DNA from 2 places in the Hydrogenophaga sp. PBL-H3 genome. Region 2 is predicted to be linked to the other one. Evidence: predicted binding sites of a transcription regulator. Region 2 holds the regulator's gene; the other holds the start of a gene.

Region 1 (7,134 bases), 1.7 Mb from region 2:
TCACACTGGCCTCGGGCGGGCAGCGTTCGCTCACCAGCGCCTACGCCGGCCTGCAGCTCGCCTTGCCGATGCTGGCCTTTGCGCTGGCCGCCTGGCTGGGCCGTCCCCGCCGATTCACCAACGCCGCTGCATGACCCTCTCCGTTCACATCCGCCGCCTCGCCACCCGGGACCACACGCTGCTGCAAGACCTGCACATCGAGGTGGCGCCGGGCCGCATCCTCACGCTCATGGGGCCCAGTGGCAGCGGCAAAAGCTCGGTGCTCGCCGCCATCGCCGGCACGCTGCACAGCGTGGCCGAGGGCAGCGAAGCCCTGCGCTTCGAAGGCACAGTGCAGCTGGGCGGGCGCGACCTCACGCGCTTGCCCACCGCACAGCGCGGCATCGGCCTGCTGTTTCAAGACGACCTGCTGTTCGCCCACATGACGGTGGCCGAAAACCTGCTGTTCGCCGTGCCCGCCGGCCCCAGACGCGAGCGCCTGGCCGAGGTGGAACGTGCGCTGCACGAGGCCAGCCTGAGTGGCCTGGGCGCACGCGACCCAGCCACGCTCTCGGGTGGACAGCGCGCGCGCGTGGCCCTCATGCGCGCCCTGCTCGCGCGCCCTCAGGCGCTGCTGCTCGACGAGCCGTTCTCCAGGCTCGACGCCACGCTTCGCGACCAGTTCCGCGCCTTCGTGTTCGACCACCTGCGTGGCAGTGGCGTGCCGGCCGTGCTGGTGACGCACGACGCGGCGGACGTGGCCGACCCGTCCCTCGTTGTGGAGCTCGACCATGCTGGATAGGGTGATCCAGCAGGCACTCAAGCCGGTGCTCAACCGCCTGGCCCGTACCCTGGTGCGCGCGGGCGTGGGCGCCGATGCGCTCAGCTTCATCGGCTTTGCGCTCGGCATGGCCGCGGCCCTGTCCATCGTCTTCCAGCACTTCGCGGCGGGTCTGGTGCTGCTGCTGCTCTCGCGGCTCATGGACGGACTCGACGGCGCGGTGGCGCGCGCCACCACGCCCACCGACCGCGGCGGCTTCCTGGACATCACACTCGACTTCCTGTTCTACGCCTCGATTCCGCTGGCGTTTGCCGTGGGCGACCCGGTGCACAACGCCCTGCCCGCCGCCGTGCTGCTGGCCAGCTTCATCGGCACCGGCAGCAGCTTCCTGGCGTTTGCCATCGTGGCCGCCCAGCGCGGCCTGACATCAACCGCGCTGCCCGACAAAAGCTTCTACTTCCTGGGCGGTCTCACCGAAGCCACCGAGACCATCGCCGCCTTCGTGGCCATGTGCCTGTGGCCGCAGTGGTTTGCGCCGATCGCCTATGGCTTTGCGGCACTGTGCGCCATCACCACCGTGCTGCGCATCGGCTGGGGCTGGCAACGCTTCAAATGACCCGCCGCCTCAGATGCAGTGCACGTCGCGGCGCCGCAGCCACGCCTTTTCAATCTCCACCGCCACGAACAGGCCCACGGCCAGCGCGGCGATGACAACCCAGCTTGTGGCGTCCAGCGCGGCCGTGCCGAACAGCTGCTGCATCGGTGGCGCGTAGGTCAGCAGCAGCTGGAGCACGAGCGTGATCACGCCGGTCCACACCGCCACCGGGTTGCCCAGCAGGGTCTCGCGAGTAAAGCCGCTGGCGGTGAAATGCCGCACATTGAAAAGGTAGAGGATTTCACCCACCACCATCGTGTTGATGACGGTGGTGCGCGCCATCTCCAGGCTGCCGGAGCGCTCCAGCTGCCAGTTGAAGACAAAGAAACACGCGCCCATGAGCAGCAGGCTCACGAACACCACGCGGCCCAGCAGCCAGCGCGTGATGAGCGGCTCGTTCGCGGGTCGCGGCGGGCGCTGCATCGCACCACGCTCGGCCGGCTCGAAGGCCAGCGACATGTCCAGCGTGATGCTGGTGACCATGTTGATCCACAAAATCTGCGCGGCCGTCACCGGCATGGCCAGGCCGGCAAACACCGCCAGCAGGATCAGCCCGGCCTCGCCGCCGTTGGTGGGCAGCACGAAGAGCAGCGATTTCTTGATGTTGTCGAACACGGTGCGACCCTCGCGCACGGCGGCGGCGATGGTGGCGAAGTTGTCGTCGGTGAGCACCAGGTCGGCTGCCTCGCGCGCCGCGTCGGTACCACGCTGGCCCATGGCCACACCGATGTCGGCGGCCTTGAGCGCTGGTGCGTCGTTCACGCCGTCGCCGGTCATGGCGACCAGCCTGCCCCCGGCCTGCAGCGTGGCCACCAGGCGCAGCTTGTGCTCGGGGCTCGCGCGCGCCACCACGTCGGTCTGCGCCAGCCTTGCGTTCAACGCTGCGTCGTCGAGCTGGTCGATCTCGGCGCCGGTCAGTGGCTGGCCATCGCGCAGACCGATCTCGCGGCCGATGGCCGCGGCCGTCACGGCGTGGTCGCCGGTGATCATCACCACGCGGATGCCGGCGCGCTGGCACTCGGCCACCGCCGCCACGGCCTCATCGCGCGGTGGGTCCATCAGACCCACCAGACCCAGCAACGTGAAGCGTGGCGTGATGTCGTCCATGGTGAGCGCCAGCGTGCCCGCCGGCAGTTCGCACTCGGCCAGGGCCAACACCCGCTGGCCCTGCGAGGCGGCCTCATCCATGCGTGCGTGCCAGACCGCAGCATCCATGGGTGCGCCCCCGTTGTCGTGCGTGCACAGCGCCAGCACCCGCTCGGGTGCGCCCTTGAGCAACGCAAACACATGGCCCGCGTGGTCGTGGTGCAGCGTGGCCATGAAGCGGTGTTCGGACTCGAACGGGATCTCGTCCAGGCGCGGTGTGGCAGCAGCCTCTTGCGCCGGGTCCAGGCCGGCCTTGAGCGCCATGGACAGCAACGCGCCTTCGGTGGGGTCACCCGCCAGCGTCCAGCCCGCGCGGGTGGTGTGGTGCAGCTGGGCGTCGTTGCACAGCAGCGCGCAGCGGGCCAGGCGTTGCAGACCGGCGTGGTTCGCCGGGTCCTGCGCCACGCCTGCGCGGTGAAACCCGCCTTCGGGCGCGTAGCCCGCGCCGGTGACCGCCAGCGTGCCGTCGGCCAGCACCGCGCTCACCGCCGTCATCTCGTTGCGGGTCAGGGTGCCGGTCTTGTCGGTGCAGATCACGCTGACCGAACCCAGCGTTTCCACCGCCGGCAAGCGCCGCACCACCGCGCGCTGGCGCGCCATGGCCGCCGTGCCGATGGCCAGGGTGATGGTGACGATGGCGGGCAGGCCCTCGGGAATGGCCGCCACGGCCAGGCCCACCACCGCGAGAAAGAGCGCCAGCGGCGGCAGCCCGCCGATGAAGATGCCGTAGGCGAAGGTGAAGACGCTCACCACCCCGATCACCAGCGTGATCTGGCGCGCGAACTGGTCGAGCCGGCGCGTGAGTGGCGTGGCCAGGATGCCCACATCCGAGACCAACGCGCCGATCCGGCCGATCTCGGTCTGGCTGGCCGTGGCCACCACCACGCCGCTGGCCTGCCCCACGGCCACCGTGGTGCCGGCAAAGGCCATGCACAGGCGGTCACCCACCTGCGCGGCCACATCCACCGGCGCGGCGTCTTTGTCGGCAGGCACCGACTCACCGGTGAGCGCGGACTCGTCGATGCGCAGGTTGCGGGTGCGCAGCAGCCGCAGGTCGGCCGGCACGCGCGCACCCGATTCCAGCAGCACCACGTCGCCCGGCACCAGGTCGGAGGCGTCGATCTCGTGGCGGTCGCCGCCGCGCAACACCGTGGCGCGACTGGCCAGCATGGCTCGCACGGCATCCAGCGCCCGCTCGGCTTTGCCTTCCTGAACGAAACCGATGGCGGCGTTGATCAGCACCACCCCGAGGATCACCGCGGCGTCGAGGTGGTCGCGCAGCCAGAGTGTGACCAGCGCGGCCACGAGCAGCACGTGGATCAACAGGTTGTTGAACTGGCGCAGCCAGCGCACCCACAGACGGGTGGGTGCGCCTTGCTCGATGCGGTTGGGACCGTGCTGCGCCAGGCGCTCGGCGGCCTGGGCGGTCGTGAGGCCGGTTTCGGTGCTGTGCAGGTTCGCGAGCGCGTCCGCGCTTGCGAGTGCGTGCCAAGGCATCGCCACGACAGCACCGGGTTCGAGGTTTGGCATGGGATCGGGCATCGAACCACCTTAACCGGGTCGGCGTGGCGTGGCGATGACTCACGTCAAAAAGTGCAACAGGACATGCCCGAGCAGCCCGTTTGCGGGCTCAACCGTGTCTCGGTGTTTCACGGCAGACCGGGATACCCCGCAGGCGACGGCATGGGAGCGTGGGTTGGTGTAAGAATGCCTTGGCCCCGGCGACCGACAAGTTGCCCACCCACACTGGACATGCCGTGACCTTTCGAAAAATCCTTCTGCTGGCCGTGGTTCTGCTGGGCGTGGCGGCCTTCTTCTTTTTTGATCTGGGACGTTTCCTCAGCCTGGACTACCTCAAGCAGAGCCAGGCGAACTTCGAGGCGCTCTTTGCCGCCGAGCCGCTCAAGGTCTCGCTGGCGTACTTCGCCCTCTACGTGGCGGCCACCGCGCTCTCGTTCCCGGGCGCGACCATCATCACGCTGGCCGGCGGCGCCATCTTCGGCCTTTGGTGGGGCACGCTGCTGGTGTCGTTCGCCTCCAGCCTGGGCGCCACGCTGGCGTTTCTGGTCTCGCGCTTCGTGCTGCGCGACAGCATCGAGGTCAGGTTCGGCAACCGCCTGGCCGAGATCAACCGGGGCATCGAGAAGGACGGTGCGTTCTACCTCTTCACCTTGCGGCTGATCCCGGTGGTGCCGTTCTTCGTGATCAACCTCGTGATGGGCCTGACTCAGATGAAGGCGCTGACCTTCTACGCGGTGAGCCAGATCGGCATGCTGGCCGGCACGCTGGTGTATGTGAACGCAGGCACGCAGCTGGCGCGGATCGATTCGCTCCAGGGCATCCTGAGCCCGGCGCTGCTGGGCTCGTTCGTGCTGCTGGGCCTGTTCCCGCTGATCGCCAAGTGGGTCGTGGGCCTGCTTCAGGGGCGCAAGGTGTACGCGCGCTGGGCCAGCGTTAAGCCCAGGCGCTTCGACCGCAACCTGATCGTGATCGGTGCCGGCGCGGGCGGCCTTGTGTCGGCCTACATCGCGGCGGTGGTGAAGGCCAAGGTCACGCTGGTCGAATCGCACAAGATGGGCGGCGACTGCCTGAACTACGGCTGCGTGCCGAGCAAGGCGCTCATCAAAAGCGCAAAACTGGCCCACCAGATGCGCCATGGCCAGACCTACGGACTGGACAACACCTCGCCCACCTTCAGCTTCAAAGCGGTGATGCAGCGGGTGCAGGACATCGTGCGCGCCATCGAGCCGCACGACAGCGTGGAGCGCTATACCAGCCTGGGCGTGGAGGTGTTGCAGGGCCACGCGAAGCTGGTGAATCCGTGGACGGTGGAGATCGCGCTCAACGACGGCAGCACGCAGACCCTCACCACACGCAGCGTCGTGATCGCCGCGGGCGCGCGCCCCTTCGTGCCGCCCTTGCCCGGGCTGGAAGACAGCGGCTATGTGACCAGCGACACGATGTGGGACCGGTTCGGCGAACTCGACGAGGTACCGAAACGGCTGGTGGTGCTGGGCGGCGGGCCGATCGGCTGCGAACTCGCGCAGAGCTTTGCACGCCTGGGCTCACAGGTGACTCAGGTGGAAATGGGGCCGCGCGTGATGGCGCGCGAAGACGAAGAGGTGAGCGAGCTGGCGCGCCAGGCGCTCATGAAAGACGGCGTGGACGTGCGCACCGGCCACAAGGCCTTGCGCGTGGAAAAAGGAGCCGTTCGGCCTGAGCCTGTCGAAGGCCCCGCGCGCAAGGGCGGCGTTCTCGTGGTCGAACACGCCGGCGTCGAGCAGCGCATCGAATTCGACGAACTGCTCTGCGCGGTGGGTCGCAGCGCGCGCCTCACCGGCTACGGCCTGGAAGAACTGGGCATTCCAATGAACAAGACGGTGGAGACCAACGAGTACCTGCAGACGCTCTACCCCAACATTTACGCCGCCGGCGACGTGGCCGGGCCCTACCAGTTCACCCACGTGGCAGCGCACCAGGCCTGGTACGCAGCGGTCAACGCACTCTTCGGCGACTTCAAGAAGTTCAAGGCCGACTACCGCGTGATCCCCTGGGCCACCTTCATCGACCCCGAGGTGGCGCGCGTGGGTCTGAACGAGCAGGAGGCGAACGAAAAAGGTATTGCCGTGGAAGTGACCAAGTACGGCATCGACGACCTCGACCGCGCGATCGCCGACAGCGAAGCCCACGGCTTCGTGAAGGTGCTCACCGTGCCGGGCAAGGACACCATCCTGGGCGTGACCATCGTCGGCACGCACGCAGGGGACTTGCTGGCCGAGTACGTGCTGGCCATGAAACACGGCCTGGGCCTCAACAAGATCCTGGGCACCATCCACACCTACCCCACGCTCTCGGAAGCCAACAAGTACGCCGCGGGCGAATGGAAGCGCGCGCACGCACCGCAGAAGCTGCTGGTCTGGGTGGGCAGGTTCCACGACTGGCGGCGCGGTTGAAAGCGCCGGTTCAAACGCTCGCCTCGCTGCTGCTGGCCACCAGCGTCGCCGCCTTGGCGCAGACTTCGCTGCCCACCCTGGTGCAGGCCGATGGCACGCTGAACCCCGCCTGGCGCTTCGTTGGGTTCCCCAAGGCCAAGGCCGACATCTCACCCACCCGCTTTGAAGCGGGCCGTGTGGACGGCGTGGCTGCGGTGCAGGTGGTCACGGCGTCGAGCTATGGCACGCTGGTGCACGAGGGCAGCGGGCCCGCACCGGTCTGGCTGCGGTGGCGCTGGCGCCTGGACACACCGCTGTCGGGTGGAACGGCGCAGCCCGACATCCTCACCAAGGCCGGCGATGACGCGGCGCTCAAGGTCTGCGTGATGTTCGAACACGCGCTGGACCGTGTGCCCTTTGTGGAACGCACCATTCTGCGTATCGCGCGCCGTGTGAGCGGCGAAGCCCTGCCGGCGGCCACCGTGTGCTACGTGTGGGACAGCACCCACCCCGCCCTCACGCAGGGCCCCAACCCCTACACCAAGCGGGTGCGCTTCATCAGCCTGCAAGGCCGGGGTGCGCCGCTGGCACGCTGGGCGCAAGAGTCCCGCGACGTGGCTGCGGACTTCGCCACACTCTTC
Region 2 (7,134 bases):
CGGTTCGCTCGCGCGCATGGTGGAGCAGGGCCGCATCGAAAACGTGTACCGCCTGCAGATCATGAACGCCACCGAAAAGACGCAGCGCTACGCCATCACGGTCTCGGGCCTGCCCGGCATCACGCTGGACCCGCTTGCCGAGGTCGAGGTGTTGCCCACCGAAGTGCGATCGGCCGCGGTGCGGGTCCAGATCCCGCCTGGCACCGCCGAAGCCGGTTCTCACCCCATCCGGTTCGAGATCCGTTCCACCGGTGACGAAGTGGCCCGCGTGACCGAGAAGGCCGCCTTCCTCGTGCCGCGCTGAATCGCCCACCCAGATTTGCCTTTTCAGGAGATTGCCATGACTTCATCCAACGCCACGAACACCGCTGCGGCCCCGGCCTGGTGGCGCACGCCTCACATGTGGCTGGTGGTGGGTGCGCCACTGGTGGGTGTGGCGGCCAGCCTGACCGCCGCCTTCTTCGCCATCAACGGTGCCGACCCGGTGCTCAACAAGGCCGACTACCAGCGCGATTTCAAGGCTGCTCATGCGTTGCAGGGCCAGGCCCGCATCGACGCCTTAGCCAAGCTGCAGCCGGCCCACCAGGCGCGCAACAACGCCGCCTCGCCGGTGATCCCGGCCGAGTGATCCACAACGACAACGGGGAGACAAACCCATGTGGGGAAAGCGCCTGATGGGGATCGCATGGCCCGCCTTTCTGGTGGCGGCCGTGCTGGAGATGGTGGTCTTTGCACTCGTGGACCCGAGCGATCTGCACTGGTTCGGCTCGCCGCTGGCGCTTTCGCGCGAGGCGGTCTACACGCTGGCGTTTTTCGTGTTCTGGGCGCTGACGATGGCGTCAAGCGCGCTCACCACGCTGCTGACCCTGCCTTCGTCGGAACTCTGAACGATCCGCCTCAGGAGGGCAGCGACCCGCGCAGCGGCGGAGCGTGGGGGCCTGGGGATCCGGCGCAGGGCCGCCCCAAGCCGGATCAGCCCCCGTGGGGGGCAGCGACCCGCGCAGCGGCGGAGCGTGGGGGCAACGTTTTGCCGCCGGGCCGCCCCAAGGCAAAACAGCCCCCGTGGGGGGCAGCGACCCGCGCAGCGGCGGAGCGTGGGGGCTACGTTTTGCCGCCGGGCCGCCCCAAGGCAAAACAGCCCCCGTGGGGGGCAGCGACCCGCGCAGCGGCGGAGCGTGGGGGCTACGTTTTGCCGCCGGGCCGCCCCAAGGCAAAACAGCCCCCGTGGGGGGCAGCGACCCGCGCAGCGGCGGAGCGTGGGGGCTACGTTTTGCCGCCGGGCCGCCCCAAGGCAAAACAGCCCCCGTGGGGGGCAGCGACCCGCGCAGCGGCGGAGCGTGGGGGCCTTAGATACAGGTCTGCGGGTTGACGATCTGGCGCAGTCCGTCGACGTTCTTGATGTGCACGTAGCGCTGCTTCACCTCAATGATGCCGTCCTCCACGAACTTGGAGAACGTGCGGCTCACCGTCTCCAGCTTCATGCCCAGGTAGCTGCCGATTTCCTCGCGCGTCATGCGCAGCACGAATTCGGACTGTGAGAAGCCGCGAGCGTGCAGGCGCTGCACCAGATTGAGAAGGAAAGCGGCCAGCCGCTCTTCGGCGCGCATGCTGCCCAGCAGCAGCATCACGCCGTGGTCACGCACGATCTCGCGACTCAGGATCTTGTGCACATGGTGCTGCAGCGTGGTGAATTCGCGCGAGAGTTCCTCGACCTGGTCGAACGGCATGATGCAGACCTCGGCGTCTTCCAGCGCGACCGCGTCGCAGGAGTGGTGGTCGCTCACGATGCCGTCCATGCCGATGATCTCGCCCGTCATCTGGAAGCCGGTCACCTGGTCGCGGCCGTCGGCCGTGGTCACGCAGGTCTTGAAGAACCCCGAGCGAACCGCATAGAGCGAGGTGAATTTGTCGCCGACGCTGAACAGCGATTGACCTCGCTTGATCCGCTTGCGGGTGGAGATCACGCGGTCCAGCTTGTCCATCTCGTCAGGGTTCAGACCCATGGGCAGACAGAGCTCGCGCAGGTTGCAGCTGGAACAGGCAACTTTGATGGTGTGGGCGTCCATACGAAATCCGGGAATGTGTGACAGACCACAGCATACCCCCGTGGGGTGTCGGTGCTCCCAAACGGGCAGGGCGCATCTGCCTGTTGATGAAGATCAAGGGCCCCAGGCCTTTCCTGCGGCACAGTGGTTCCATTGATTGGGAGACATCCTGTGAGCCACACCATTTCCGACGATCTGCTGCGCCGGTTCGACATCCCCGGACCACGCTACACCTCGTACCCCACCGCCGACCGCTTCGTTGAAGCCTTCACCGAGCAAGACTACGTTCAGGCGCTCGAGCAGCGAAAAGCGGGATCGATGGCACTGCCGCTATCACTTTACGTGCACATCCCGTTTTGCGAGTCGGTCTGCTACTACTGCGCCTGCAACAAGGTGATCACCAAGCACCACGAGCGCGCGGCCGAATACCTGCGTTACCTCACACGGGAGGTCGAACTGCAGGTAGCCCATTTCGGCCGGGGGCACAACGTCTCGCAGCTGCACCTGGGCGGTGGCACGCCGACCTTCCTGTCGGACGCCGAGCTCGAAGACCTCATGACCATGCTGCGCTCGCACTTCACGCTGGTGCCTGGCGGCGAGTATTCGGTGGAGGTGGATCCGCGCACGGTGAGCGAAGAGCGCCTGCGCAACTTGGCCCGTCTGGGCTTCAACCGCCTGAGCTTCGGTGTGCAGGACTTCGACCCCGCCGTGCAGAAGGCGGTGCACCGCGTGCAACCCGCCGAGCAGGTGTTCGCACTGGTGGACGCCGCGCGCCGTATCGGATTCGAGTCCGTCAACGTCGACCTGATCTATGGCTTGCCGATGCAAACGCCGGAGTCGTTCGCACGCACCCTGACCCAGGTGAATGCGCTTCGCCCCGACCGCATTGCGCTCTACGCCTACGCTCATTTGCCAGCGCGCTTCAAGCCGCAGCGGCGCATCGTCGCCGCCGAACTGCCCAGCGGCAGCGCCAAGCTGGCCATGCTCTCGGCTTCATTGGACGCGTTGCAGGACGCCGGCTACGTTTACGTGGGCATGGACCACTTTGCGCTGCCGACCGACGCGCTGGCCGTGGCCAAGCGGCAGGGCCGGCTGCACCGCAACTTCCAGGGCTACAGCACCCAGCCCGACTGCGATTTGATCGCACTCGGTGTGTCCGCCATCGGGCGTATCGGGGCCACCTACAGCCAGAACGCCAAGACGCTGGAGGAGTACCGCGACATGCTGGACCAGGGCCGCCTGCCGATCGTGCGCGGCCTGGCGCTCACGCGCGACGACCTGCTGCGCCGCGCGGTGATCATGTCGTTGATGTGCCAGGGCGAGCTGCAGTTCGAGTCGATCGAACTTGGGCACCTGATCGATTTCAAGTCTTACTTCGCCCGCGAGCTGGAGCAGCTGCAAGGCTTGGCCGAGCAAGGGCTGGTGCGTCTGGACAAGACCGGTCTGCAGGTGACGGAGGCTGGCTGGTACCTGGTGCGCGCCATTGCCATGGTGTTCGACAAGTACCTGCGGGTCGACCAGGACCGGGCACGCTTCTCCAAGCTCATCTGAGCTGCACTACATTGAGCCCATGCAAACTTCAATGGCGATCACGGCCTTGTTCATGGGCGTGGTGGGTGGCCCCCACTGCGTGGCGATGTGCGGTGCGGCCTGCGCCGGCATCAGCCGCGGCGCCGGGGAGCGCAGCACGCAGGCCCTGTGGACCTTCCAGCTCAGCCGCATGGTTGGTTACGCGTTGTTCGGCGCCTTTGCCGCGGGCTCGGTGCAAGGCTTGGCCTGGCTGGGCACCAACACTGCGGTGATTCGCCCGGTGTGGACCTCGTTTCACGTGGCGGCCTTGCTGCTGGGGGTCACGCTGCTGTGGCGCGCGCGCCAGCCCGCCTGGATCGAGACCATGGGCCAGAACATCTGGCGCAAGGCGCGGCCCGTGCTGATGTCCATGGGCCAGCGCGCCCCGGTGGTGCTGGGCGTGGCCTGGGCGCTCATGCCCTGTGGCCTGCTGTATTCGGCGTTGCTGGTGGCTTCGCTGTCGGCCAACGCGCTGGAGGGCGCGGCCATCATGGCGCTGTTCTCCATCGGTACGTCGATCTCGTTGACTGCCGCTCCATGGCTGCTGCTTCGCCTGAACGGCGCGCGCTCCGGCGCCTGGGGCATTCGCCTGGCCGGCCTGGCGCTGGCGGCCACATCCGGTTGGGCTCTGTGGATGGGCATCACCCAACCCACCGGGCTCTGGTGTCTCTGATTCAGGTTGTCTGGCTGCTGCGGCCCGGCAAGGTGGCGAGCACCAAGCCGAGCAGGGCGATGCCGAAGGCCAGCAACTGAATGGCAGTGAGTCGCTCGCCCATGAACAACACGCCGATGGCCGCCGCGCTCACCGGCAGCATCACCGTGAACACGCCGGCTTGCGAGGCCGGCACGGTTTTGAGGCCAGTCATCCACAGCCACACCGTCCACACGCTGGCCGCCAGCGCGTAGAACACCAGCAGCGTCCAGATCGGCAGGCTCACCGTGCCGAAATCAAACGACCACGCGGCCCACAGCCCGAACGGCGTGACCAACGCAAACCCCCACAAGTTGATGATGGCCGAGATGCGCTTCGGACCCAGACCCTCGGTGAGGCGCTTGCCGATGACCACATAAGAAGCCTCGCACACCACCGCCGCGAACACCAGGAGGTTGCCCAGCAGCGCGCGGCTGATGCCGAAAGGACCGTTGCTGTCCACCGCCGCACCGGTGTCCACTTTCTGCAGCGAGAACAGGCCGATGCCGATGGCCGCGCAGGCGATGCCCGCTGCGCTGCGCCAGCCGATGCGTTCGCGCAGAAAGACCCAGCTCAGCACCGCCACCACTGCCGGGATGGAGGACATCACCACGCCGGCCGCCACAGCCGTGGTCATGCTCACGCCGAACAGCATGCAGATGGAAAACAGGAAGTTGCCGAGGAAGGATTCGAGGAACAACAGCCGACGCGTGTGCGGCGTGATCGGTGGCTCGCCCGGCGGCTTCTTCAACCAACGCAACATGGCCAGCCCGCCAATGCCGAACCGCAGCCAGGCCAGCAGGAAGATGGGAAACACGAGCACCAGCGGCTTGGACAAAGCCACGTAACTGCCCACGAGCGACATGCTCAGTGCAAGGCTGGCGTAGGCCCACCAACGGTTCAGGGGAGGGATGGGGTTCACAGGATCGCTTGATTCAAAAGTGGGCTGGATCATGCCCGAAGGTGCTGCGCCCTTGCTTTTCGGGATGAGGGTTGTCAATTTCTCATTGTGAAATAAAAGAATGTTGCGGTGCGCAAAAATTTCTCAATACAAGAAAGTTGATTCCATATTGAGAAAAAGTACAAAAATGCTGTTGATAAACATAGAGAAAGTTTTTCTCTTATATAAGACATAAGAGCGTCTAAAACTCTTCTATAAGACTTAAAGTCGAGGCGCTGGCTGAGGCCTTGCAAGCGAACTTGCACTACCGAAGCCAACCCTGATCCATCAACCTCACGGAGTATCCCCATGCCTCAATCCCTCACCGAGCAACTGAGCCGCCAGCAGCAAATCGAAGCCCTGGAAAAAGACTGGGCGACCAACCCCCGCTGGAAAGGTGTCAAGCGCGGCTACTCCGCCGCCGACGTCGTGCGTCTGCGCGGCAGCATGCAAATCGAGCACACGCTGGCCAAGCGTGGCGCCGAAAAGCTCTGGGACAAGGTCAATGGCGGCTCCAAAAAGGGCTACGTGAACGCCTTTGGCGCGATCTCCGCAGGCCAGGCCATGCAGCAGGCCAAGGCCGGTCTGGAAGCGGTGTACCTGTCGGGCTGGCAGGTGGCAGCGGACGGCAACACCTCCGAGACCATGTACCCCGACCAGTCGCTCTACGCCTACGACTCGGTGCCCACCATGGTTCGCCGCATCAACAACACCTTCAAGCGCGCCGACGAAATCCAGTGGGGCCGTGGCATCGAGCCGGGCAGTCCTGAGTTCATCGACTACTTCCTGCCGATCGTGGCCGATGCAGAAGCTGGTTTCGGTGGCGTGCTCAACGCCTTCGAACTGATGAAGAACATGATCGCCGCCGGTGCGGCAGGCGTGCACTTCGAAGACCAGCTGGCCGCCGTGAAGAAATGCGGTCACATGGGTGGCAAGGTGCTCGTGCCCACGCAAGAGGCTTGCGAGAAGCTGATCGCCGCGCGCTTCGCCGCCGACGTGATGGGTGTTTCCACCATCGTGCTGGCCCGCACCGACGCCGAAGCCGCCAACCTGATCACCAGCGACCACGACGCCAACGACAAGCCTTTCCTGACCGGCGAGCGTACGCAAGAAGGCTTCTACCGCGTGAAGAACGGCCTGGAGCAGGCCATCAGCCGCGGCATCGCTTACGCCCCCTACGCCGATCTGGTGTGGTGCGAGACCGGCGTGCCCGACATCGGCTTCGCCCGCGAGTTCGCCCAGGCCGTGCAGGCCGCCTGCCCCGGCAAGCTGCTGTCGTACAACTGCTCGCCGTCCTTCAACTGGAAGAAAAACCTCAACGACAAGCAGATCGCATCGTTCCAGGAAGACCTGGCAGCGCTGGGCTACAAGTACCAGTTCATCACGCTGGCCGGCATCCACATCAACTGGTTCAACACCTTCCAGTTCGCCCACGCCTACGCCCGCGGCGAAGGCATGAAGCACTACGTGAACATGGTGCAGGAGCCCGAGTTCGCCGCACGCGACAAGGGCTACACCTTCGTGTCGCACCAGCAGGAAGTGGGCGCCGGTTACTTCGACGACGTGACCACCGTGATCCAGGGCGGCTCGTCCAGCGTGAAAGCCCTGACCGGTTCGACCGAAGAAGAGCAGTTCCACTGACATCCCCGAGTCCGCCCCAGAGCGGTTGGAGGAGACGAGGAAACGCCACCCTTCGGGGTGGCTTTTTTTTATTGGTGCGGAAGTTAGTTTTAAGGGAAAGTGCTCTAAATTGATGTATTACAAGCAATCAAACTACAACTGCTTCGCGTTACCGGTTTGGACGATTCTCCACTCGGAATCAGGTATCGCGCAATCAATTCGACACTGTAATGAGCCCGGGCGGAGATCGACGATAGACATATTCTTGG

The links. The regulator FNR, encoded in region 2, switches genes on or off when oxygen is low (the NO sensors DNR and NnrR bind a similar motif). The targets are predictions, from matches to a motif close to TTGATNNNNATCAA.
Region 1: F9Z44_RS04930 (cation-translocating P-type ATPase) is a predicted target of FNR. The motif match lies at 4,138-4,151, and genes of this name have one in related genera.

Annotation. Positions count from the first base shown of each region.
Region 1 is NZ_CP044972.1:1,016,741-1,023,874, reverse strand. Features, by position in the region: gene F9Z44_RS04945 (ABC transporter permease) at 1-134, shown strand, start outside; gene F9Z44_RS04940 (ATP-binding cassette domain-containing protein) at 131-781, shown strand; gene F9Z44_RS04935 (CDP-alcohol phosphatidyltransferase family protein) at 771-1,376, shown strand; gene F9Z44_RS04930 (cation-translocating P-type ATPase) at 1,386-4,091, opposite strand; gene F9Z44_RS04925 (FAD-dependent oxidoreductase) at 4,319-6,514, shown strand; gene F9Z44_RS04920 (DUF3047 domain-containing protein) at 6,511-7,134, shown strand, end outside.
Region 2 is NZ_CP044972.1:2,686,466-2,693,599, reverse strand. Features, by position in the region: gene ccoG (cytochrome c oxidase accessory protein CcoG) at 1-304, shown strand, start outside; gene F9Z44_RS12375 (nitrogen fixation protein FixH) at 341-628, shown strand; gene F9Z44_RS12370 (hypothetical protein) at 657-887, shown strand; gene fnr (fumarate/nitrate reduction transcriptional regulator Fnr) at 1,347-2,066, opposite strand; gene hemN (oxygen-independent coproporphyrinogen III oxidase) at 2,217-3,596, shown strand; gene F9Z44_RS12355 (sulfite exporter TauE/SafE family protein) at 3,616-4,287, shown strand; gene F9Z44_RS12350 (DMT family transporter) at 4,289-5,170, opposite strand; gene aceA (isocitrate lyase) at 5,555-6,886, shown strand; gene F9Z44_RS12340 (MBL fold metallo-hydrolase) at 7,019-7,134, opposite strand, start outside.